Regions from separate parts of the Micromonospora vulcania genome, predicted to be linked through region 2. Evidence: riboswitches for the same ligand, from Rfam matches in the RefSeq annotation. Region 2 holds a riboswitch; each other region holds the start of a gene.
The links. Region 2 has a riboswitch for cyclic di-AMP ahead of ACFQGL_RS28100 (coiled-coil domain-containing protein). Riboswitches for the same ligand answer to the same signal wherever they lie in the genome.
Positions count from the first base shown of each region.

Region 1: another riboswitch for cyclic di-AMP. It lies ahead of ACFQGL_RS09025 (C39 family peptidase); the one in region 2 lies ahead of ACFQGL_RS28100 (coiled-coil domain-containing protein).
Region 3: another riboswitch for cyclic di-AMP. It lies ahead of ACFQGL_RS03105 (coiled-coil domain-containing protein); the one in region 2 lies ahead of ACFQGL_RS28100 (coiled-coil domain-containing protein).
Region 4: another riboswitch for cyclic di-AMP. It lies ahead of ACFQGL_RS19480 (C40 family peptidase); the one in region 2 lies ahead of ACFQGL_RS28100 (coiled-coil domain-containing protein).

Region 1 covers NZ_JBHSQS010000004.1:430,999-436,549, reverse strand. Annotated here, with positions in the region: gene ACFQGL_RS09030 (hypothetical protein) at 1-929, shown strand, start outside; gene ACFQGL_RS09025 (C39 family peptidase) at 1,000-1,848, opposite strand; cyclic di-AMP (ydaO/yuaA leader) riboswitch at 2,080-2,223, opposite strand; gene ACFQGL_RS09020 (hypothetical protein) at 2,509-3,288, opposite strand; gene ACFQGL_RS09015 (hypothetical protein) at 3,429-3,908, opposite strand; gene ACFQGL_RS09010 (acyltransferase family protein) at 4,000-5,223, opposite strand; gene ACFQGL_RS09005 (glycosyltransferase family 2 protein) at 5,478-5,551, shown strand, end outside.
Region 2 covers NZ_JBHSQS010000027.1:22,180-27,730, reverse strand. Annotated here, with positions in the region: gene ACFQGL_RS28105 (carbonic anhydrase) at 153-872, shown strand; gene ACFQGL_RS28100 (coiled-coil domain-containing protein) at 926-1,945, opposite strand; cyclic di-AMP (ydaO/yuaA leader) riboswitch at 1,950-2,080, opposite strand; gene ACFQGL_RS28095 (metal-sensitive transcriptional regulator) at 2,678-2,974, opposite strand; gene ACFQGL_RS28090 (heavy-metal-associated domain-containing protein) at 3,128-3,337, shown strand; gene ACFQGL_RS28085 (hypothetical protein) at 3,351-4,328, shown strand; gene ACFQGL_RS28080 (heavy metal translocating P-type ATPase) at 4,341-5,551, shown strand, end outside.
Region 3 covers NZ_JBHSQS010000002.1:111,696-117,246, forward strand. Annotated here, with positions in the region: gene ACFQGL_RS03100 (hypothetical protein) at 143-778, opposite strand; gene ACFQGL_RS03105 (coiled-coil domain-containing protein) at 898-1,965, opposite strand; cyclic di-AMP (ydaO/yuaA leader) riboswitch at 1,971-2,102, opposite strand; gene ACFQGL_RS03110 (cation diffusion facilitator family transporter) at 2,217-3,134, opposite strand; gene ACFQGL_RS03115 (HelD family protein) at 3,241-5,358, opposite strand; gene ACFQGL_RS03120 (alpha/beta fold hydrolase) at 5,467-5,551, opposite strand, start outside.
Region 4 covers NZ_JBHSQS010000011.1:52,374-57,924, forward strand. Annotated here, with positions in the region: gene ACFQGL_RS19470 (pyridoxamine 5'-phosphate oxidase family protein) at 70-636, opposite strand; gene dcd (dCTP deaminase) at 736-1,314, shown strand; gene ACFQGL_RS19480 (C40 family peptidase) at 1,392-2,432, opposite strand; cyclic di-AMP (ydaO/yuaA leader) riboswitch at 2,445-2,577, opposite strand; gene ACFQGL_RS19485 (N-acetylmuramoyl-L-alanine amidase) at 2,811-4,790, shown strand; gene ACFQGL_RS19490 (C40 family peptidase) at 4,850-5,551, opposite strand, start outside.

The DNA.
Region 1 (5,551 bases), on a different contig from region 2:
ACGCGGTCGTGGCGGCCGACCGGGTCCTGCGGGTCTACAACAACAACATCGAGAACCTGGTGCTGAACAACGCCGACGGGACGTGCACCCGGGTCTCCGGGCCGGACCACCTGACCTCGATGCTGGTGGACGACAACGGCAGCAAGGGCACTGCCGGCGTGGTGGCGCCCGACATCCTGATCGTGCAGCAGGTGCGCGGGACCGGCCAGGCCGAGGCGTACGCCGACCAACTGTCGGCCAAGTTCGGCTACCCGGCGGGCACGTACGGGGCGATCGTGGCGTGGAGTGACCCGGAGCCGTGGGGCGGCACGCACAAGTGCAGCTCCCAGTCGCTCGGTGACCTGAAAAAGAAGCAGACCAACGGGATCATCTGGAACACCAGGACGCTCAACCTCGCCGCTGGCGACGTCTCGAAGTACTGGAGCGCGGGCTGGCTCAAGCCGGGCACGGCGTACGCCAACGGAGCCGGGTGCACGCTCTACAAGCCGCCGAACAGCGACCCGGACAGCACCGACTACTACAAGTGGAAGCGGACCAGCGCCATCGCGGCCCGGTTCACCATCAAGGCGACCGGCACCAGCGTGTTCGCCGCGACCATGCACCTGCCCCAGGAGAACCGGCAGAACGCGTGTGCCGGCGACGGCGACACCGGGATCGCCAACTCCGGCATCCACCTCGGCGCGGACGCCACCAGCCTGCTGAACGCGTCCACGATCCGCATCGTGGGGATCGACGCGAACCGTACGGGCATCGCGCCGAGCACCCTGAGCGGCTACGGCATGACCGGCTACGGTTCCGCCGCCACCAGCGGCTCCAGCAAGATCGATTATCTCTTCGTGAAGGGCGGCGTGCAGCCGTCCAGCATCGGCCACACGATCAGCGGGACGAAGTCGAACCACCTCGCCCTGTACGGCTTCATCAGCTACTGACCGTACCGACACGGACGCCGCGGGCGCCGGCCCCTCGTGGGGGACGGCGCCCGCGGCGGCTACGCCCGGATCAGGCGGAGTATCCCCGAGTGGCGATCCAGTTGGCCAGATCGATCGTGGTGATCCAGTACGCCGGGTCGGCCGGGTTCGCCGAGTCGGCGATCCGCACGGTCCGCCCGTTGTCCTTGTAACCCACCACGGCGATGTAGTGCCCGCCGCCGTACGAGTGCCAGCCGCCGTCGGTGTCGGTGGCGTCGCCGACGACGTTGGCCACCACTCCGCGACCGTCGGTGATCGCCTTGACCACGTCAGCCTGGAGCCGGTCCATCTGGGCCGGGCTCGGCGAACCGGCGAACATCCGGGTCTGGTACGGGTTGCCCTTGACCTCGGCGTTGAGAACCCGGGTGGTGTCCTCGGCCGAGTTGGTGCCCATCTCGGTGGTGCCCAGCTCGGCGCCCAACTCCTCCTGGGTGCGGTCGATGCCGGTGGCGCTCAGCGCGTTGCGGGTGGCCGCCGGGCCGCAGTTGTAGTACGTGTTCTGCGCCTGGTAGTCGTAGTCGAGCACCTTGGTCGCGGGGGGCTTCGGCGGTGCCGGCTTGCGGGTCAGGTCCGGGTTGCTGGTGGCCTTGGCGGCGGGCGACGCGGCGCTGGTGGCCGGAGCGGCGGTGGTCGGCGCGGCGCTGGCCGAGGGGGACGCCACGCGTGCCTCGCTGCGGGACGCGGCGGTGTCGCTGCGCATCTCGGCGACCGTGGTCGCGGTGCGCTGGGCGGCGGGGGCGTCGTCGGTGCCGGCGAGCAGGGCGCCGGTGGTGGTCGCGATCGCGAGGGCCGCGGCGGAGGCGGCGACGATCTGGTACGGGCGCTCGGTGGCGAGGCGGCGGAGCTGACGCTGCAGGGTGTGCTTCACGGGGTCCTCCACGGATCGGGGGGAGAGCGGCGCACCGGGCGGATTCGGTATCCGGGCAGGCGCCAGCGCGCAGACCGTGGTCCGCGCGGGGTGAACCGCTCAGGGGAACGCCCGGCTCGGCCGGGCGGGAAGGGCGGCGACCCGGAGGTCAGCTCACCGTCACCGGGCGAATAAGCGGGGGCACCGCGGTGCCGTGAAGGCGGGGGAACAACCAAGGGGTGGAGAGGTGCTGCACGAGGATGGAACTCCTTCCGACACCGCCTACCGGGTTAGCTGACGGATTCGGGCGGGAAGATCGCCCTACCGCGGGCCGGTGGCTCGCGGATTCACCCCGGACTTAACTGTTGGGTCCCCGGTTCGTGGATCACGATTGAGCGGGTCGGCGCGGCGTCGCCTCTTGCGATCGGTTACCGCACCGGACGCGCCGACACTACTGGCCACTTCGAGCCCTGCCAAGCCCGCTCCACCTGCGTAAACCTGAATTGGTACGACAATTTCTGCGCGTATTGCCGCTGACGCGACTCGATGGGACAACCGGTTACGGCAGCGCCTACGGGCGATAACCGGACAGGCCGTCGACAACACCGACGTATTCGCGGGAACAATCGCGCCGATCGTGCCGCCCGCCCGATTTCCGCCGCGTGTGACCGGGCTCACCCACTGATCGGAGGATCAGCCCACCCGGGCCGGTCGCCAACGCGCCACGGCGGCCGGCCGGAACGCCGCGGTCACCACCCGGCGCACCAGCAGCGGGCTCGGCCGCGACCGCGCCACAGCCGCGTACGCCTCCTCGGCGAGGGTGCGGGCCGACTCGGCGGCCAGTTCCGCGTCCCGCCATGCCATCTGTTCCCGCTCGGCGGCGGCCAGGTAGGCGGCACGCCGGCCGTCCCGGATCGCCCGGCTCAGCAGCGCCTCCTGCTCGACCGGGTGCCGGCGGGCGTCCCAGCCGTGCCGGTGGCCGAACACGTCGCCGAGTTGCCGCATGGACAGCTCGCCGCGCCAGTGCGCCGCCATCGCGGCCTGGTGCAGGTAGCGCTCCCGGGCGGCGTACTCGGCGGGGGTACGCGGGGTACGCGGGGTGGGCAACGCGGCGGCGCCGGCGAACCGGCGGGCGGCGGTGTCCGCCTCGTCGTACTCGGCCCACGCCCGTTCCGCCTGCTCCTGGGCGGTCAGCCACTCGGTACGCCGGCGGTGGGCGGTCTGCACCGCGCCGCCCGCGGCCACGGCCACCTCCTCGGCGTACCGGCGCAGGTCGGCGGCCTCGGCGGCGGCGGACTCGGCCAGGTCCCGGGCGGTTGGCACGGCCGGGGCCGGGTCGGGAGCAGGCCGGTCCCGTTCCGGGCGGGCGACCAGCACGGCGAGCACGGTCAGCGCCAGCAGGAACAGGGCCGACCAGATGGCGGCGGCCTGCGGTACCTCGGTCAGGAACTGGTAGAAGACGACGGTCTCCATGGTCGGCACCTCGGGGAGAGAGCGATGCGATGGGGAGCCGCACCGGCCGCACGAGCCGTGGCGGGCCACGGATGGGCGGGCGGTGGGGTGCGGAGCTGTTGGGTCGACAGGCGCGGCGGCGGGAGACTCGTCCCGGGTGTTCAGCGCCGCCCTGGTGGGGCCCTGGGCGCGCGGCTGGCCGGACCGTCGACGCGGGGTAGTCGGTCGGCCCCGGCCGTACCCATCGGGGTCACGCCGGCCGGGTGGACGGGGACCGCGCTCTCGCCGCCGGGCGACGCCGGCTGCGGGTCGGTCGACCACGCGGGGCCGACCCCCTCGGCGACGCTGTCAACGGCGACCCGGACGGTGTACGTGGCAGCGTCCGCCCAGACGGTCTGCGCGGCGGCGTCAACCCGGACGGCGTGCGCGGCGGCGTCCGCCCGGACGGACCAGGACGACGGCGCGAGCTGCTCGGCGGCGAACGCCGGTGGGACCGCGGCTGGAACCGACGACGCGGTGGCGGTGGCGGGCGACGCGCCGGCACCGAGGGCGAGGGCCGCGACGACGGCGAGGCTGGTCAGCATCCGCGTCGCCCAACGCGCTACCCACCACAGCGGACAGGTGAGCGCGACCGGGAGCATCTCCACACGCTACCGCCGACACCCACCGGACGCATCGGCGCCGGGCGTGTCGGTTCGCGGCACGCCGACCGTGCTGACCAGGGTGGACGGTTCAGCGCGAGTCGGCGTACGTCGATCGCTCGCCGGCCTGGCCGACCCGGGACCCGGCCCCGGCGGCCTCGGGCACGGCGGCCTCGGGCACGGCGGCCTCGGGCACAGCGGCCTCGGGTGCGGTGCGTTGGCGGGGGACGGCCGGGCGGCGTGGGGCGAGTCGGCGCATCAGCGGGGTCTCGACGTAGCGGTGCAGCAGCCCGGCCAGGACCAGGTTCACCACCAGGAAGCCGAGCACCACGACCGGGCCGCGCCAGCCACCGAAGCCGGTACCCCAGTCCCCGGTCCAGCGCAGCACCGAGATCATCACCAGCACGTGCACGAGGTAGAAGGCGAACGAGACCTCGCCGAGCCAGATCAGTGGGCGGGACCGCCACGGCGAGCGCAGCCCCCGCACGTCAGCGTTCGCCGCGGCGGTGATCACCAGGAGGTACGCCACCGCGAGCAGGGTGGTCCACAGCTCGGCGCGAATCCACTGCACGGAGGCCACCCAGGTGGCCACGAAGATGATGCCGGCGCCGGCCAGCCCGGGGCCGCGCCACCGGCCTCGGAGCATCAGCTCGGCCGCCACCGCGCCCAGCCAGAATTCCAGTGACCGCGCCGGTGGGAAGATCTGGGTGAACCACCAGCGGCTGACCTCCGGCACCAGTTGCTGGGCCGGCCAGAGCGCGAGGATCAGCAGCGGCATCGCGACGAGCAGCGCCCAGAGCAGCGCCGGCCGGGCCCGACGGAGCAACGGCAGCACCAGCGGCAGGCAGAGGTAGAAGAAGAACTCGCAGGACAACGACCAGCTCACCGTGTTGATGCTGTAGAACCACCCGGGCCGGGGGTCCCAGGCCTGCAGCAGGAGCAGGTTCTCCAGTGCGGCGGCCGGCAGGACCGGATCGGCGAACCACCAGGCGACCAGCAGCGCCGCCGCCCACAGCACCAGGTGGTTCGGATAGATCTTGGCGACCCGCCGCCGCCAGAAGGTCCGTCGGGAGTCGCCGGGGCGGGCCGACCAGACCAGCACGAAGCCGCTGAGCACGAAGAAGAACTGCACCCCGGACAGGCCGAGGGCGAACATCTGGTCGATCACGGCCTTGTAGTCCGGCTCGGCGATGATCCGCATGGTGGCGGCGTGGAAGCCGAAGACCAGCAACGCGGCGATCCAGCGCAGCCCGGTCAACGAGGGCAGTCGGGGGGCGGCGGGCGCGGGCCGGACGGTCGAAGGGGCGCTGGTCATGCCGGGGTCCCGACGCTCCGCAGGGTCACCAGCACGTGCGTATCCTCCTCGGCGCGGCTGCGGGCTGCGCGGCGGCGAAGCCCACGACGGCCCCGAAGGGCCGCACCGGGGCACCCTACCGGGTCACTAACGGGTGAACCGGACGTGTCCGACGACCGTCGTTAACCTTCCGCTGGGCGGGAGTTCAGAGACTCCACCTTCCTCGGCCACGTCAGGTTCCGGGGCCGGCCACCCGGATCGTTGAAGGTGGCGACGTGGTCAATGAGCCGACGCACGCACCGCTGCTGAGCATCGTCGTGCCCGTGTACGGCGTCGAGGCGTACCTGTA
Region 2 (5,551 bases):
GGGGCCGGCCCGGACCAACGTATGAAATCTATATCACGCATATCTTGACGCATGTTGCGGTGCATGTGACGGTGGAGCCCGGGCCAACGCACACCGCAGGCTCGGTTAACGGCCCGTTGAGCAGGCCAAATGCGTGGAGACGAGGTACGGGGATGAATCGTCCCGTCACGCCCGGCGGGCAGCCGGGGCCGCAGCGAGGCGCCGGCCCGGAGTCGACGCCCACCGACCCGGCGCGGGCGTACGCGGAGCTGGCCGCCGGTAACCAGCGGTTCGTCAGCGGTGCCCCGCGCCACCCGAACCAGGACGCCGAGCATCGGGCGGCGGTGGCCGATGGGCAGCACCCGTTCGCGGTGATCGTCGGATGCTCCGACTCCCGGCTGGCCGCCGAGATCATCTTTGACCGGGGGCTGGGTGACCTGTTCGTGGTCCGCACCGCCGGGCACATTGTCGGCCCGGAGGTGCTGGGCAGCGTGGAGTACGCGGTGACGGTGCTCGGTACGCCCCTGGTGGTGGTGCTCGGGCACGACTCGTGCGGTGCGGTGCAGGCAGCCCGGGAGGCGGCCACCACCGGCACCGCTCCCCGGGGGCACCTGCGCGCGGTCGTCGACGCCGTGCTGCCCAGCCTGCGCCGGGCCGCCTCCGAGGGGGTGGACGACATCGACGGCATCGTCGACATCCACATCGCACAGACCGTCGAGACGCTGCTCGACCAGTCGCCGGTGTTGGCTGCCGAGGTGGCGCAGGGGCGGTGCGCGGTTGTCGGGGTGTCCTACCGGCTCGCCGCCGGAGTGGTGCGTCCGGTGGCCTCCGTGCCGGCCGGTGCCGCGACGCTCGACGTACCCGCCGACCCGGCCGCGCCCGCCGCGGCCTGACGCGACGAGGGCCGCCCCGCACGGTGCGGGACGGCCCTCGACGCGTGTGCGGGTCAGAGCAGCGACATGTGTACGTGGTCGGTGTGGTTCGACGGCCCGCTGTACGACTTCCAGCCGGTCGCCGGGAACCAGATCTGCCGGTTCCAGATCACGTAGTAGATGCCGAGCCGGTCGGCGTTGCGGATCAGGAACGCGGCGACGTTGTTGCCGTACGTCCGGGTGTCCTCGTTGTGCCACGGGGCGAAGCCGCTCTTCTGCAGCGACCAGTCGCAGGCGCGGCCCTTCGGGTGCTCCCACGGACCGCCGGAGCGGTAGCAGCCGACGAACCGGTTGAAGCCGGCCCGCTTGACCTCCTTGTAGGCGTGCAACGTGCGCGGGGTGATGCAGCCCGAGGTGGTGGGGTCCTTCGCGCTGCACGACTCGGACTTCCAGTCCCCGTCGGCGGTGCGGCCTGGACCGATCCGGGCGACCGGTGAGGTGGCCGCCACCAGGCCACCGGTGAAGCCCTTCCCACCGACCAGGGCGAGCGCCTTGTCCGCGTCACGCTTCTGCTTGGCCATCAGTGCGGCCTGCTTCTGCTGCTCGCGGACCTCCGCATCGAGGGCAAGCTTGGCCTGCTCGGCGCGGGCCTTCACGGCGTTGACCTCGGCGAGCTTCTTCTCGTTGACCATGTTCATCTCGTCGAGCGTCGCCGCCCGCTGGACGAACGAGTCGGGGGCGTCGCTCTCCAACAGCATCGCGATGGCGCCGATCCGCCCCGTTCGGTACGACTGGGCGGCGATCTGCCCGACCTGCGGGGCCAGCGCGTCGAGGTCGGCCTTGGCCCGGTCGACCTCCCGCGCCAGATCCGCCTGCCGCGCCTTCGACTTGTCCAGCTTGGACTTCGCCGCGGAATAGTCGCGGTTGGTCTTCTCGATGACGTCGGTGAGCAGTTGAGGCTCGCCGTCCTCCTCGTGCCCGGACGGTGTGGGCGTCGCCGGGGCGGCATGTGCCGGGAGGGGGCCGGCGAGCACGGTCAATGCGGCAATCACGGCCACCGCGGGTGTCATCCAGCGGCGTAGGGGTGCCGTCACAATGTTCCCTTCCGTCGACCGCCGACCGGGTTAGCTGACGGGTTCGGGGCGGAAGTGGCCCCTACCGCTGACGCGGATTCACCCCACGTACCTGGGTTCCCGGCTCGCCGGTTGGCGATTGGGCGGTGGCACCGCAGGCGCCGCTGCGCGCCTTCCTCGGTAACCGGCAGCGAGGTTACCCGAGAGTCGACCGGCTGAGCTACGTCCCGATGCCCACCAAAAGCGTCATTTCGCCATGGCGCTGAGTGACCAGTGATGCGGTTCTCAGGGCGGACGCCCCACCTGGTCACGCTGAGGAGTGTCACCATGCCGTTTCCGTGCTCCTGTTCCGCTCTGGCCACTGGTCGGTGGCGGTGGCTAGGGGTGCGGTCCGCGCCCGGATCGGGTCGGGTCGATCCGGGCGCGGGTGTGGTCGGAACCCGATGCGCGACTCCCAACGATCCGGTGCGGGATACGTGCCGGCGGGCCGCTCGGTTCACCGCCGCTGCGGGAACGTGCGGGTACGGGAGAGTTGGTTCGCTGGATGGCGACCCCGCGGCTACGGACGGTGAGCGTCCGGCCCGGTCGGCCGGAGTCGACGCCGCGCTGCGGCGGCGCCGGTGTCCACTGCGCAGGCGGAGCGGGGTCCGGAGGGCCATCGTCGCAAATGCTAACCAGCCGGACCGGTGGTTGCAGGGCGTGGCGGAGTGTCGGATAGGCGGGCCGCCGACGCGGCGGCGGACGGGCGGGCGGTCAGCCGCGCTTCATCAGCCGACCGACCGCCGCCATCATCTCGGTGGCCATCTCGTCGGCCCGACCCTCGGCCGCTCCCTCGTGCATGCAGTGCCGGGCGTGCCCGTCGAGCAGGCCCAACGCCACCTTGTCCAGGGCGGCCTGGATCGCGGAGATCTGGGTGAGCACGTCGATGCAGTAGCGGTCCTCGTCGACCATCTTCTCGATGCCCCGGACCTGCCCCTCCACACGACGGAGCCGCGCGAGCAGCTGGTCCTTGCTGGCGGTGTACCCGCGGATCGGGGTGGGTGCGGTCATGCGGACCAGGATAGCGTACCCCTGGGGGGTATGGTACGGTCCTTTCTTGTCAGATACCCCCACCGGGTACCGGTAACAGGTCAGCGCAGGGATCCGCCTTCTCCTTACCCCTGGGGGGTATAGGCTTCGGAGGCGATGGAGGGAGACGCTCCGATGGTCAACACGACGTACCAGGTGCAGGGCATGACCTGCGGGCACTGCGTCAGCGCGGTCAGCGCCGAGGTGAGTGCCATCGCGGGTGTCCGAGACGTGCAGGTGGACCTGGCCACCGGTCGGGTCACCGTCGGCAGCGACCAGCCGCTGGACGTGGAGTCCGTCCGGGCGGCCGTCGACGAGGCCGGCTACGACCTCGTCGACGGCTGACGAGGGGGCCGACATGAACACGGCGACCAGACTGGGCGGGTTCGCACTCGGTCTCGCGGCGGTCTTCGGCGCGGCGTACGGGATCGGTCGAGTCACCGATGCCGCCACCCCGGTCGCCGAGAGTCGGCACGACGGCGGCACCCATGCGGCGGGCCCAGCCGGCCAGGGCGAGCACGACGAGGCGGCCGATCGGCTCCCGGGTGGTCTGCTGGTCTCCGACCGCGGCTACACCCTCGAACCGGTCGCCACTCTGGCCGGCGAGTTTGCCTTCCGGATCGGCGGCCCGGACGGCCGGCCGGTGACCCGGTACGACGTGGCGCACGACAAGCGGATGCACCTCATCGTCGCCCGACGGGATCTCTCCGGCTTCCGCCACGTGCATCCGGAGCTGGGCCCGGACGGCACCTGGCGGGTCGCCACCCCGTTGGCCGGGCCCGGGCAGTGGCGGGCGTTCGCCGACTTCACACCGACCGGGGCCGAGCCGCTGACCCTCGGCGTGGACGTGACCGTCCCCGGAACGCTGACCGAGCGGCCGTTGCCCGCACCGGCCACCAGCGCCACCGTCGACGGCTACACGGTCACCCTGGCGGGCGCACCGCAGCCCGGCCAGACCTCGTCGCTCACCCTGACCGTCAGCCGCGACGGGCAGCCGGTCACCGACCTGGAGCCCTACCTGGGCGCGTACGGCCACCTGGTGGCGCTGCGTCGGGGCGACCTCGCGTACCTGCACGTGCACCCGGACGGGACGCCGGGCGACGGGCGGACGCCATCCGGCCCCGCCGTCACCTTCTTCGCCGAGGTGCCCTCGGCCGGCAGCTACCGGCTCTACCTGGACTTCCGGCACGGCGGGTCGGTGCACACCGCCGAGTTCACCGTGGTCGCCGGCACCCCGGCGACCACGGCCCCGACGCCCGGCGGCGGCACCACGCCGAGCGCACCCGTACCGACCGGCGGCGCCGACCACGGCACTCCCGGGCACGGGCACGACTGACGGGACGAGACGATGACCACCACCAGCAGACCGCTGCCGGAGGCACCGAACCGCATCGAGCTGGCGATCGGCGGGATGACCTGCGCCGCCTGTGCCGCCCGCGTCGAGAAGAAGCTGAACCGGATGGACGGGGTCAGCGCGACCGTCAACTACGCCACCGAGAAGGCCACCGTCCGGTACGCGGACGGCGTCACGCCGGACGACCTCATCGACACCGTGCAGAAGACCGGCTACACGGCCGCGCTGCCGCCCTCACCGTCCGCCGCCGATCCCGCCGAGCAGCCGGTGGACGCGCTGCGTGGCCCGCGTACCCGGCTCTGGGTCTCGGTGGTCCTCAGCGTGCCGGTGGTCCTGCTGGCCATGGTGCCGGCCTGGCAGTTCGACTACTGGCAGTGGCTGTCGTTGACCCTGGCCGCCCCGGTGGTGGTCTGGGGTGGGCTGCCGTTCCACCGGGCGGCCTGGACCAACCTGCGGCACGGTGCCGCGACCATGGACACTCTCGTGTCGCTCGGCACCCTGGCCGCGTTCGGCTGGTCGCTCTGGGCGCTCTTCCTCGGCGACGCCGGCCTGCCCGGCATGACGCATCCGTTCCGCTTCGACATCACCCGCACCGACGGGGCCGGCAACATCTATCTGGAGGCCGCCGCCGGGGTGACGGTGTTCATCCTGGCCGGTCGCTACTTCGAGGCCCGCTCGAAGCGGACCGCCGGTGCCGCCCTGCGCGCACTGCTCGAACTCGGTGCCAAGGACGTGACGGTGCTGCGCGACGGGGTGGAGACCCGCATCCCGGCGGACCGGCTCGTGGTCGGTGACCGGTTCCTGGTCCGCCCCGGCGAGAAGATCGCCACCGACGGAGTGGTCGACGAGGGCACCTCGGCCGTCGACGCCAGCATGCTCACCGGGGAGTCGGTGCCGGTCGAGGTGGGCCCCGGCGACGGCGTGGTCGGCGCGACGGTCAACGCGGGCGGCCGGCTGGTCGTCACCGCCACCCGGGTCGGCGCGGACACCCAGCTCGCCCGGATGGCCGAGCTGGTCGAGCAGGCGCAGAGCGGTAAGGCCGCGGTGCAGCGGCTGGCGGATCGGATCTCCGGGGTCTTCGTGCCGATCGTCATCACGTTGGCGGTGGGCACCCTCGGCTGGTGGCTCGGCGCCGGCGCCGGGCCGCCCGCCGCGTTCACCGCGGCGGTGGCCGTGCTGATCATCGCGTGCCCGTGCGCGCTCGG
Region 3 (5,551 bases), on a different contig from region 2:
GCCGAGCGATCACCTCTGCGGCTCGCGCCGCGCCTGCGCCGCGCCCGCGCCGCGCGATGACCCCCGCGGCCGCGCCGCGCCTGCGCGGCGCGGTGATCGCGCTCGATCCACGATGTAGTGGCCTGCGGGCAGCGGGAGGCCACTACATCCTGGTTGCAGCGCGATCACCGCCGCCGGCGGCAGCGCGATCACGGCCGCCGGCGGCAGCGCGATCACGGTCGCCGGCGGCAGCGCGACCACCTGCGCTGGCGGCAGCGCGATCACGGCCGCCGCGGGCCGCGCGGGTGCGAGCGCCGCGAGCCGCTGCCGGCTGTGCGGCCGGTCGTCGTCCCCATGGTTTGTACGTGGAGAGCACCGTCGCGATGATCATCAGGCTGGTGGACACCGTGGGTGCGATCACCAGGTCGGCGCGGTCCCGAGCGGGCAGGGCGGCGCCCAGCGCCCCGGCGTGCCGCAGGTTCGGGGTGAGCAGGAACAGCACCAGCCCGACCATCACCGTGGTGATCACGAGCTTGGCCACCACCCAGCGGTAGCGCAGCAGCCCCCACGGGGTGAGCAGCGCGCTGACCACGCCGATCAGCCAGACGAGCACGCTCAGCGGCGCGAACAGCACGGTGCCGATCAGCGCGGCGACCGGGTAGAAGGCGGCCGGGTCGGCGCCGCGCTGCACCGCGATGCCGAGGGTGAGCAGCACCAGGTCGGCGCCGAGCCAGCCGAGCGAGGTGATCAGGTGCAGGGTGAGCAGTGCCTTGCGGGCGGTGGGCGAGATCCGAGGCATACCTGGATGCTGCCCGCCGGGCGTGCCCGGGTCGTCCGACCGCCGACGACACCCGGGGTACGCCCCCGGACGTACTCCGGTCGGTGCCCCCGAGTCACGGGGGCACCGACCGGGACGGGTCAGTAGACGGACAGGTGCACGTGGTTGGTGTGTGCGCTGGACGGGTCGCCGCCCGCCCCGCTGTACGCCTTCCACCCGCTGCTGGGCAGCCAGATCTGCCGGTACCAGATCACGTACAGCACGGCGAGCCGGTCGGCGTTGCGGATGAAGTACGCCGCCAGGTTGTTGCCGTACGTCTTGTCACCGCCGGTGGCGTTGCCGCCGAAGCCGGACTTCTGCGCGGCGAAGTCGCAGGCCCGACCCTTCGGGTGCTCGCCGGAGCCACCGTTGCGGTGGCAGGAGACGTACCGGGTGAAGCCGGCGGCCTTGGCCTGGTTGAGCGCGTGCAGGGTGCGTGGGGTGACGCAGCCGGACGCCGGCGTGGGGTCGTTGACGCTGCACGACTCCGACGGCCAGGAGCCGTCCGAGTTGCGGGGCGCCGGTGTCGCGTTGGCGGTGGAGGTGCCCCGGTTGGAGTCGCCGCTGTCGGCGGTGGCCTGGGCCCTGGTCGTGGCGACGGTGAGGGCCCGTTCGGCCTGCTCCTTGCGCTTGGCCATCACCGCGACCTGCTTCTGCTGCTCGCGGATCTCACCGTCCAGGGCTACCTGGGTGCGGGTGACCTCGTCCTTGGTGGCGAGCAGGTCACGCAGCGCCCGGTCCTCGTTGGCGGCGACCGCCCCCAGCGCGGCGGCCCGGTCCATGAAGCCTTCCGGGGTGTTGCTGTTGAGCAGCGCCGACACCGTGCCGAGCCGCCCGGTGCGGTAGGCCATCCCGGCGATCGTGCCGACCTTGCCGCTGCGGTGCGACAGCTCGGCTTCGGTGGTCTTCAGTTGGGCGGTGAGCTGCTGCTGCCGCTGCACGGAGGTCTCCAGCGCGCGCTTCGCGTCCAGGTAGCCCTTGCTGGCGGCCTCCAGTTGGGCCCGTAACGCCGGGGTGCCGCCCTCGACGTCGTCGTCGGGTGCGGCGGCGGCCCGCAGGCCGGTCGGGGGAGCGGCCGAGGCGGTGCCGGCCGGGAGTGCGATGCCGAGAGCGAACATCGCGACGATCAGGCCCGCGAATCGGGCCGTGGGTGGTCGTGCTGGTGCCACTACGCATGTCCTTCCGTCAGCCGCCGACCGGGTTAGCTGACGGGTTCGGGACGGAAGATCCCTACCGCTGACGCGGATGCACCCCAGGAACATGGTTCCCCGGTTCGCCCGCTCGGGCGATTAGGCGGCGACCGCCACCGGCACCGGGTGGGCGCCGCTTGGTGGAGGCCGGGACCGAGCTTACCGGTGCAGGTGGGGTCGATGCAGCCGATGTGACGGACGGTGCGTGCGTGGTAACGATGAACTCGCCACTACCACTCGATCGAGCCGCAGGCGCCGGGGGCGGCGCCGGGCTCGATCTGCAACGTCGCGTGCTCGATCCGGAAGTCGTCGTGCAGGGCGGTGCGGGCCGCGGTGAGCACCGCGCCGACCTCCGCGTCGGGTGCCATGGTCAGGTGCGCCGAGGCCACCTCCATGCCCGAGGTGAGCGTCCAGACGTGCAGGTCGTGCACCTCGACGACGCCGGGCACGGCGGCCAGCCGGTCGTGCACGGCGGTCACCTGCAGGTGCTCCGGGGCGGCCTGCACCAGGATGCGGACGGCGGCCCGGCCCAACCGCCAGGTGCGCGGCAGGATGAACACGCCGATGGCGACCGCGACCGCCGCGTCGGCCCACCACCAGTCGGTGACCTCGATCAGCAGCGCGGCGCCGATCACGCCGAGCGAGCCGAGCAGGTCGCCGACCACCTCCAGGTAGGCGCCCTGGATGTTGATGCTCTCCCGGGCCCCGGCGCGGAGCAGGGCGAACGCGATCAGGTTGGCGAGCAGGCCGAGTACGGCCACCACGAGCATCGGGCCGGCCAGCACCCGGTGCGGGTCGCCGAACCGGCCGATCGCCTCGATCACCACGTAGACCGCCACGCCGGAGAGCAGGACGGCGTTGGCGAGCGCGGCGAGCACCTCAAGTCGGTAGAGCCCGAAGGTGCGCTGCGGATCGCCGGTGGCCCGGCGGGTCGCGGTGATCGCGGCGAGCGCCATCGCGATGCCGAGCACGTCGGTGAACATGTGCCCGGCGTCGGAGAGCAGGGCCAGCGATCCGGTGTGGAAGGCGGCCACCGCCTCGACGACCATCAGGGTGGCGAGCGGCCCGAACGCCGCCCAGAGCCGGCCTCGGTGCTGCTGCGCGGCGTTGGCGACCGACCCATGGTGGTGGTCATGACCTGCGCCCACGGAACCACCCTCCGCCGTCGATCGGGACCGGGTCAAATGTATGCTCACATCGCTATGTATGCAAGTGTAGGGCCGGACGCCGCCCAGCGCGGGCCGTTGCCCCGGATCAGGCGGTCGGATCGATGGTGGTGAGCCGCTGGGTGGCCCGGGAGAGCGCGACGTAGAGCGTGCGTACGCCGGCGCCCGGATCCGCCCGGATCTCGGTCGGCGCGACCAGCACCACCCCGTCGTACTCCATGCCCTTGGCCTCCAGGCTGGTGACCACCTGCAACCGCGACGCGCCGAGCGCGCCGAGCCAGCCGGCGACCTCGTCGCGGCGGGGGACCGGCGTGATCACCCCGACCGTGCCCTCCACCTCGGCCAACAGCCCGGTGGCCGCCTTGACGGTCGCGGCCTCCAACTCCTCGGCGGAGACCACCAGTTCGACCGGGTCGATTCCGGTGGAGCGGACGGCGGTCGGCAGCGGCAGGTCGGGGTAGAGCCGGCGGATCTCCGTCGCCGCCACCGCGAAGATCTCCGCCGAGTTGCGGTAGTTGGTGGTCAGCGTGAAGTTGTGCCGCTTGCGCCGGCCCAACGCCTGGTCCTGAGCCCGGGTCAACTCCTCCGGGTCACCGGTCCATGCGGTCTGCGCCGGATCGCCCACCACCGTCCAGGAGGCCAACCGGCCACGTCGGCCGACCATGCGCCACTGCATCGGCGACACGTCCTGCGCCTCGTCCACCACCACGTGCGCGTACTCCCGGTAGTCCTCCGGCCGCTCACGGGCCGCCGCCCGGGCGGCCCGCTGCCGCTCGCCGAGAGTGCTCAGCTCGCGGACCCCGCCGGCGAGCTGGAACGGGTCGCGCTTGGCCCGGGCCGGCCGCATCGGCTTGCCGAGCAGCGCGTCCAACTCGTCCAGCAGCGCCACGTCGGCGATGGTCAGCCCGGCGTCGTCCAAACTCCGGTACGCCGTGTTCAGCAGGCGGATCTCGGCGCTGGAGAGGATCCCGCCCGCGTACCGGCGCAGCCGGTCCGGCCGGGCCAGCCAGCCGAGCACGTGCCGCGGGTGCAGTCGCGGCCACCACGCCTTGAGGAACTCCCGGAACTCCGCCCGCTCGGCGATCTCGCTCTCGAAGGCCTGCTGCTCCGGAAGCCGGGTGATGCCCAACCGGCGGGCCTGCGCCCAGAGCGCGGCGAAGACACCGTCGAAGCCGGCCCGGCGGGCCTCGTTGCGTCGGGCGCCCCGGGGCAGCGCGCGGTTCCGGATCCCGTCCAGCTCGGCCCGGTCCAGCCGCAGCAGCGTGCCCCGGTAGAGCAACCGCAGCTCACCCGGCCCGCCCGGCACCGCGTCCTGGACCGCCCGCTCCAGCACCCGGCGCATCCGCAGCGAGCCCTTCACCGACGCCACCTCGGGCGGGTCGGTGCGGGTGGCGGTCATCCCCGGGAAGAGGGTGCCCAACGAGTGCAGGGTCGCGGTGTCCTCACCGAGCGAGGGCAGCACCGAGGCGATGTACTCGACGAAGACCGAGGACGGGCCGACCACCATGATGCCGCCGCCGGCGTACCGGCTGCGGTCGGAGTAGAGCAGGTACGCCGCCCGGTGCAGGGCCACCGCGGTCTTGCCGGTGCCCGGCCCACCGGCGACGATCGTCACCCCGGAACCGGGGGAGCGGATCGCCTCGTCCTGCTCCCGCTGGATGGTCGCCACGATGTCGCGCATGCCCCGGCCGGTGGCCCGGGACAGGGTGGCCAGCAGCGCGCCGTCGCCGACAACCGTCATCCCCTCCGGCGCGGCGGTCGGGTCCAGCAGGTCGTCCTCGATCCGGGTGACCCGCTCGTTGCGGGACTGGATGGTGCGGCGGCGCACCACGTCCAGCGGTTGGGTCGGCGTGGCCTGGTAGAAGGCGGCGGCGGCCGGGGCTCGCCAGTCCACGACCAGCGTGGAGGCGTCCTCGTCGCGGATGCCGAGCCGCCCGACGTGCAGGATCTGCCGGTCCCGCAGGTCCAGCCGGCCGAAGACGAGTCCCTCGTGCTCGGCGTCCAGGGTGTGCCGGCGCTGCGCGGCGTGGAAGACCATCGCGTCGCGCTCGACCAGCGCGCCGAACGTGCCGACCCGGGCCATCCGGTAGCCGTCCCGCTCGGCGCGGACCGCCGCCTGCCGCAGGTCGGCCAGTCGGGCGTACACCCGGTCGAGGTGCCGCTGTTCGACAGCGATCTCCTGCTCCAGGGCGGTCTGGTCGGTCAACGCACGCTCCATTCGATGTCGCCGGCAAGCGGCGCGAACCGCGCGGGCCAACCGCAGAAGGGTACGGCCCCCGTCCCGGCCCCCCGCGCCCGAGGTGCGGGAACGCGGTCAGCGAGCCGTTTCGGCGGGGGTCGTGCCGTGCGCGCGGGGCGGCGGATCGGCGAGCACCCGGCGCAGTACGCCGGTCAGCGCG
Region 4 (5,551 bases), on a different contig from region 2:
AGCGGGACCACTGTACCTGAGTCACCGAGCACGTGCACCCAGGTACCCCCGCGTAGCGCCAGCGCCGGGTCAGGCGGCCGTGCGTTGAACTTCACGACTGCGCCGGGCCGGACGGGCCTGCGGGACGGCGGCCGGCTCGGCCGCTGCGGGCGGAACATGCGGGTCGAGCCAGACCTGGACAGCGGGCCCGCCCGGCGTGCCGAGCGACCCACCCGGAACGCCGGTGCCGTGCTGCTCGCGGTGGGTCAGCATCGCCACGTCGACCGTGAACTCGAACAGCCGCCAGTCGACCTGCGGCGCGGCCCGGACGGTCTGCGCCAGCCGGGCCACCCGGGCCGGATCGGTCACCGGCAGGGCGTGACCTGCCACGTACGCCTCGTCGTCGCTCTCCTCCGGTGGGAACGAGTGCAGCGCGTAACGGCCGTCGCGTTCGAGGTCGCGGCGCTTGGGCGAGTCGATGATGAAGCAGAAGAGACCCTCGTCGGTGATCACCGGGGAGACCGGGTGCACCCGGGGACCGCCGTCGGCGCGGACCGTGGCCAGATAGCCGAAGCCCGGCCCGTACTGCTGAAGAAGAACGCGGATCCCGTCGGCGAGGCGGGGCTCGTCGGCGGCGAAATCGGACCAGGAAGCCATGCGAGCATTCTATCGAACAAATGTACGAGCAGCGACCTCGGCGCGCTGGTCACCGGCACCGAATCCGGTAGTTGCCGCTGACGCCGCTATGGTGGTCCGATGCTGCTCTCCGACCGCGACCTGGTCTCCGAGATCAAGGCCGGCACGCTGGGCCTGGAGCCGTTCGAGCCCACCCTGGTCCAACCGTCCAGCATTGACGTACGGCTCGACCGGCTGTTCCGGGTCTTCAACAACCATCTCTACACACACATCGACCCGGCCATGCAGCAGGACGACCTGACCTCGGCGGTCGAGGTGCCCGACGGCGAGCCGTTCGTGCTGCACCCGGGGGAGTTCGTGCTCGCCTCGACGCTGGAGGTGATCTCGCTCGGCGACCAGCTCGCGGGCCGACTCGAGGGCAAGTCGAGCCTGGGCCGACTCGGGCTGCTCACCCACTCCACCGCCGGCTTCATCGACCCGGGCTTCTCCGGCCACGTGACGCTGGAGCTGTCCAATGTGGCGAACCTGCCGATCACCCTCTGGCCGGGCATGAAGATCGGGCAGCTCTGCATCTTCCGACTCTCCTCACCGGCCGAGCACCCGTACGGCTCGATGGTCTACGGCTCGCGGTACCAGGGGCAGCGCGGGCCGACTCCGAGCCGCTCCTGGCAGCACTGGCGCACCTGGCCCACCCGGTAATCGACTCGTCGTGTGTTAAAAAGGGGCCCTTTCTCTACCGCAGGCGGTAGGAAGGGCCCCTTCCTTACATCTCAGGCTCAGCCGGGGCGGCCGTAGCTGTGGATCGGGCCGTCGTCGACCTTCTTCATCTTCACGGGTTGGCCCGCCTGCGAGGCGTGCACCACCCAGCCACCGCCGACGTACATGCCGACGTGGTGGATGTCGCTGTAGTAGAAGACCAGGTCACCGGGGCGCAGGTTGGCCCTGCTGACGTCCTTGGTCACCCGGCTCTGCTGGGCCGCGTTGTGCGGGAGTGACACCCCGGCCTTGGCCCAGGCGGCCAGCATCAGCCCGGAGCAGTCGTACGAGTTCGGGCCCTCGGCGCCCCACACGTAGGGCTTGCCGATCTGCGCGCAGGCGAACTTGACCGCCACGCCGGCGGCACCGCCGGGGTAGCTGCCCGGGCAGGGCGCCGGACGCAGTGAGCCGCCGCCGCCGTTGCCGTACACCTTGAGGCGCAGCTTCTGCAGCTTGTCGATCTCCTCGTTGATCTGCTTCTTCTTCGCCGCCAGCTGGGCCTCGGTGACGGTCAGCTGGGCGACCATCTCGTCCAGCGGCGCCTTCTGCCGGGCCAGCTCGTCGCGCAGGTCGGCGACCTCGCGTACGTCCTGCTGCTGGTTGTGCGCGAACCGGTCGAGCATCTCGAGCTGCCCGACCACCTCGCCGGGCGACTGGCTGCCCAGGACGGCGTTGACGGTGGCGACGTTCTCGCCCTTGTAGGCGCGGACGGCCAGGGCGCTGACCTTGTCCATCGCGGCGTCGACCTGGCGCTCCAGCGGGGTGATCCGGGCGGCCAGCGCGTCGGCCTGCCTGCGCTTGCCGGCCAGGTCGGCGCGCGTGGCGTTGTGCCGTTCGATGATCGGTTCGAGCTTGTTCCAGTCGGCGTCGATCTGGCGCTCGATCTCGGCGACGGACGGGTCGGCGTGGGCCGCCGTGGCGCTGCCGGTCAGAACGACGGCGACGCCGACCAGCGCGGCGAGGGCGGTGGTGAAACGGGACCAGCGTGGGCGCGGCACAGTCGCCGTCGGGCCGGCTGACGCCGGCCGCTCGGACGACGGCCGCGGGGCATGGTGTGCCACCGGGCTCCGTACTCCTTCTTCCTGACCGCCTACCGGGTTAGCTGACGGGTTCGGGCGGGAAGTGGGCGCCCTACCGCAGGTGCGGATTCACCCCGAGAAACCTGGGTCCCCGGTTCGCTCGGAAGCGACTCGGCGGTGTCGGTCCGTTACCGCCCGGGGTGGGCGGACCTGCTATCGGCCCGACGAATGACCAGAGTAGAGACGGCTGTTACCGATCCGCAACCCGTGCGGCCGTGACACTCCGTATCGATTGGAAGAAGTTACGCACGGTACGCGAAGAAATTCTTCCGATTGCTTCGATAGATGGAAAGGTATTGACGCGAGCTCCGAGCGGCGCGAAGGTGACCTCACCTTGACCCGTCAGATATAGGGGGTTCGATGCACCATTCAACCCTGCCGACCGGCCGGCGTGCGCTGCTCGCCACCGTGGTCGCCGCCGCGATCACGGTGCCGATACCCGCCGGCCAGGCCGCCGCCGCACCGACCGTCGACCGGCAGCAGCAGTATGCCGCCGCGGCAGCCGAGTACGGCGTACCGACCGACGTGCTGCTCGGCGTCTCCTACCTGGAGTCGCGCTGGGACAGCAACGCCGGCACACCGAGCACCGGCGCCGGCTACGGTCCGATGCACCTGACCGATGCCCGACAGGTGACCGCCCGGTCCGAGGGCGTCCACCACGACGCCGGCACCGAGGACCCGCGCGGTGACGACGCACGGCCCGCGCCGGCCCTCGCTCCGCGGCCGGCCGAGGACAACGCTCCGCCCGCCGCAGCGTTGCAGACCGTGGACGCCGCCGCCGAGCTGACCGGTGCCACCCCCGAGGCGCTGCGCAGCGACGTGGGCGTGAACATCCGGGGCGGGGCGGCGCTGCTGGCCTCGTACCAACGGGAGCTTGGCGCCCCGGTCGGCGCCGGCACCGACCCGGCCACCTGGTACGGCGCGGTGGCCCGCTACGGCGGCGCGGACACCGCGGACGCCGCGGCGGCCTTCGCCGACGAGGTCTACACGACCATCGGCACCGGCGAGTCCCGGGTGACCGACGACGGCCAGCGGATCACGCTGCCGGCGCGCGCGGTGCAACCGGAGCGTTCCTGGCTGGACCGGCTGGGCCTGCGCCGACTCGCCCGCCCGGACGGGCTGGAGTGCCCCCGCACCATCTCCTGCGAGTGGATCCCGGCGCCGTACGCGGCGTTCGGCGACGGTGACTACGGCAACCACGACCTCTCCGACCGGCCCGCCCGGCAGAAGATCGAGTACATCGTCATCCACGACACCGAGGCGAGCTGGGCGACCACCCTGAAGCTCGTCCAGGACCCGACCTACGTGAGCTGGCACTACTCGCTGCGCTCGGTGGACGGGCACGTCGCCCAGCACGTGAAGACCAAGGACGTCGCCTGGCACGCCGGCAACTGGTTCGTCAACGCCAAGTCGGTGGGGCTGGAGCACGAGGGCTTCGCCGCGGAGGGCACCTGGTACACCGAGGCGATGTACCGGACCTCGGCGAAGCTGGTCCGGCACCTCGCGCTGCGGCTGGGCATCCCGCTGGACCGACAGCACATCATCGGCCACGACAACGTGCCCGGGACCATCGCCGCGAACGTACGCGGGATGCACTGGGACACCGGCCCGTACTGGGACTGGACGCACTACTTCGAGCTGCTGCACGCGCCGCGGCTGGACACCGGCACCCCGGCCACCGGGCTGGTCCGGATCGACCCGGACTTCGCCACCAACCAGCCGGCGTTCACCGGATGCGTCACCGCCGGTGTGCCGTGCCCGCCGCGCGGCTCGTCAGCGGTGATCCTGCGTAGCGCGCCGGCCGCGGACGCACCTCTGGTCAACGACATCGCGCTGCGCCCGGACGGCACCCCGAACACGATGGCCGTCTCGGACCATGGCGCACGGGCCTCCGCCGGGCAGACGTACGCGCTCGCCGGGCGCCAGGGCGACTGGACGGCGATCTGGTACCTCGGCCAGAAGGCCTGGTTCCACAATCCGGCGTCCGCGCCGACCGCCAGTTGGACTGTCGGCGTGGTGGCCACCCCGAAGCCGGGACGGGCCACCATCCCGGTGTACGGGCGGGCGTACCCGGAGCAGGCCGCGTACCCGGCCGGAGTGCCCTACCAGACGATCTCGCCGCTGCAGTACACGCTCGCCGCCGGGCAGCGGTACGCCGTCGGGGCGGTGCTGGCCGGCGAGTACTACCGGGCCACCACGTTCGACGGCTCCTCGCCGGGCGACTGGACGGTCATCCGGGGCCAGAACCGTTACGCGCAGATCCAGTTCGGCCACCGCATCATGTACGTCGACCTCGCCGACGTGCAGCTCCTGCCGTCCCCGGTGGGCGCACCCCGCTGAACAACGAACGACGAGGGCCCCCGGTCGTCCGACCGGGGGCCCTCGTGGCGTCTGCTGGATCAGCCGGGTCTGCGGAACCCGGCGACCGGCATGTAGTTGATGCTGGCCACCTGCACCGGCTTACCGGCGCGTGGCGCGTGCACCATCTTGTCGTTGCCGAGGTACAGGCCGACATGGTGCAGGTCGCTGAAGAAGAAGACCAGGTCACCGGGGCGGGCATCGGCCCGCGAGATGGCCTTGCCCTCGTGCCACTGGTCGCCCGTGTGGTGGGTGAGGCTGATCCCGGCTGCCTTGTAGGCGTACTGGGTCAGGCCCGAGCAGTCGAACGAGTTCGGGCCGGTGGCGCCCCAGACGTACGGATCGCCGACCTGCTGGCAGGCGGTCTTGATCGCCTTCTGGGCGGCCGCGTTGACCACGCCGTTGATGGTCGGGCAGCCCTCGGTCTTGACCGTGGTCTTCGGCAGGGCCGCCTCGAGCCGCTTGATCTCGGCGTCGATCTGCTTTTTCTTGGCCGCCAGATCGTTCTGCTGCTTGGTCTGGGTGACGATCAGCGCGTCCAGCTTCTGCTTCTGGCCGTCGTACTTGGCCCGTACGGCCAGCACGCCCTCGACCTCCTTGCGCTCCTGCGCGGCAAGCCGGTCGAGAACGGTGAGCTGCTCGGTGAGCGTGTCCGGCTTGGCGCTGACCAGCAGCGCGCCGATGTCGTGCGACGGCCCGGAGATGTAGTAGCGGGACGCCAGGTCACCGACCCGGTTCAACGC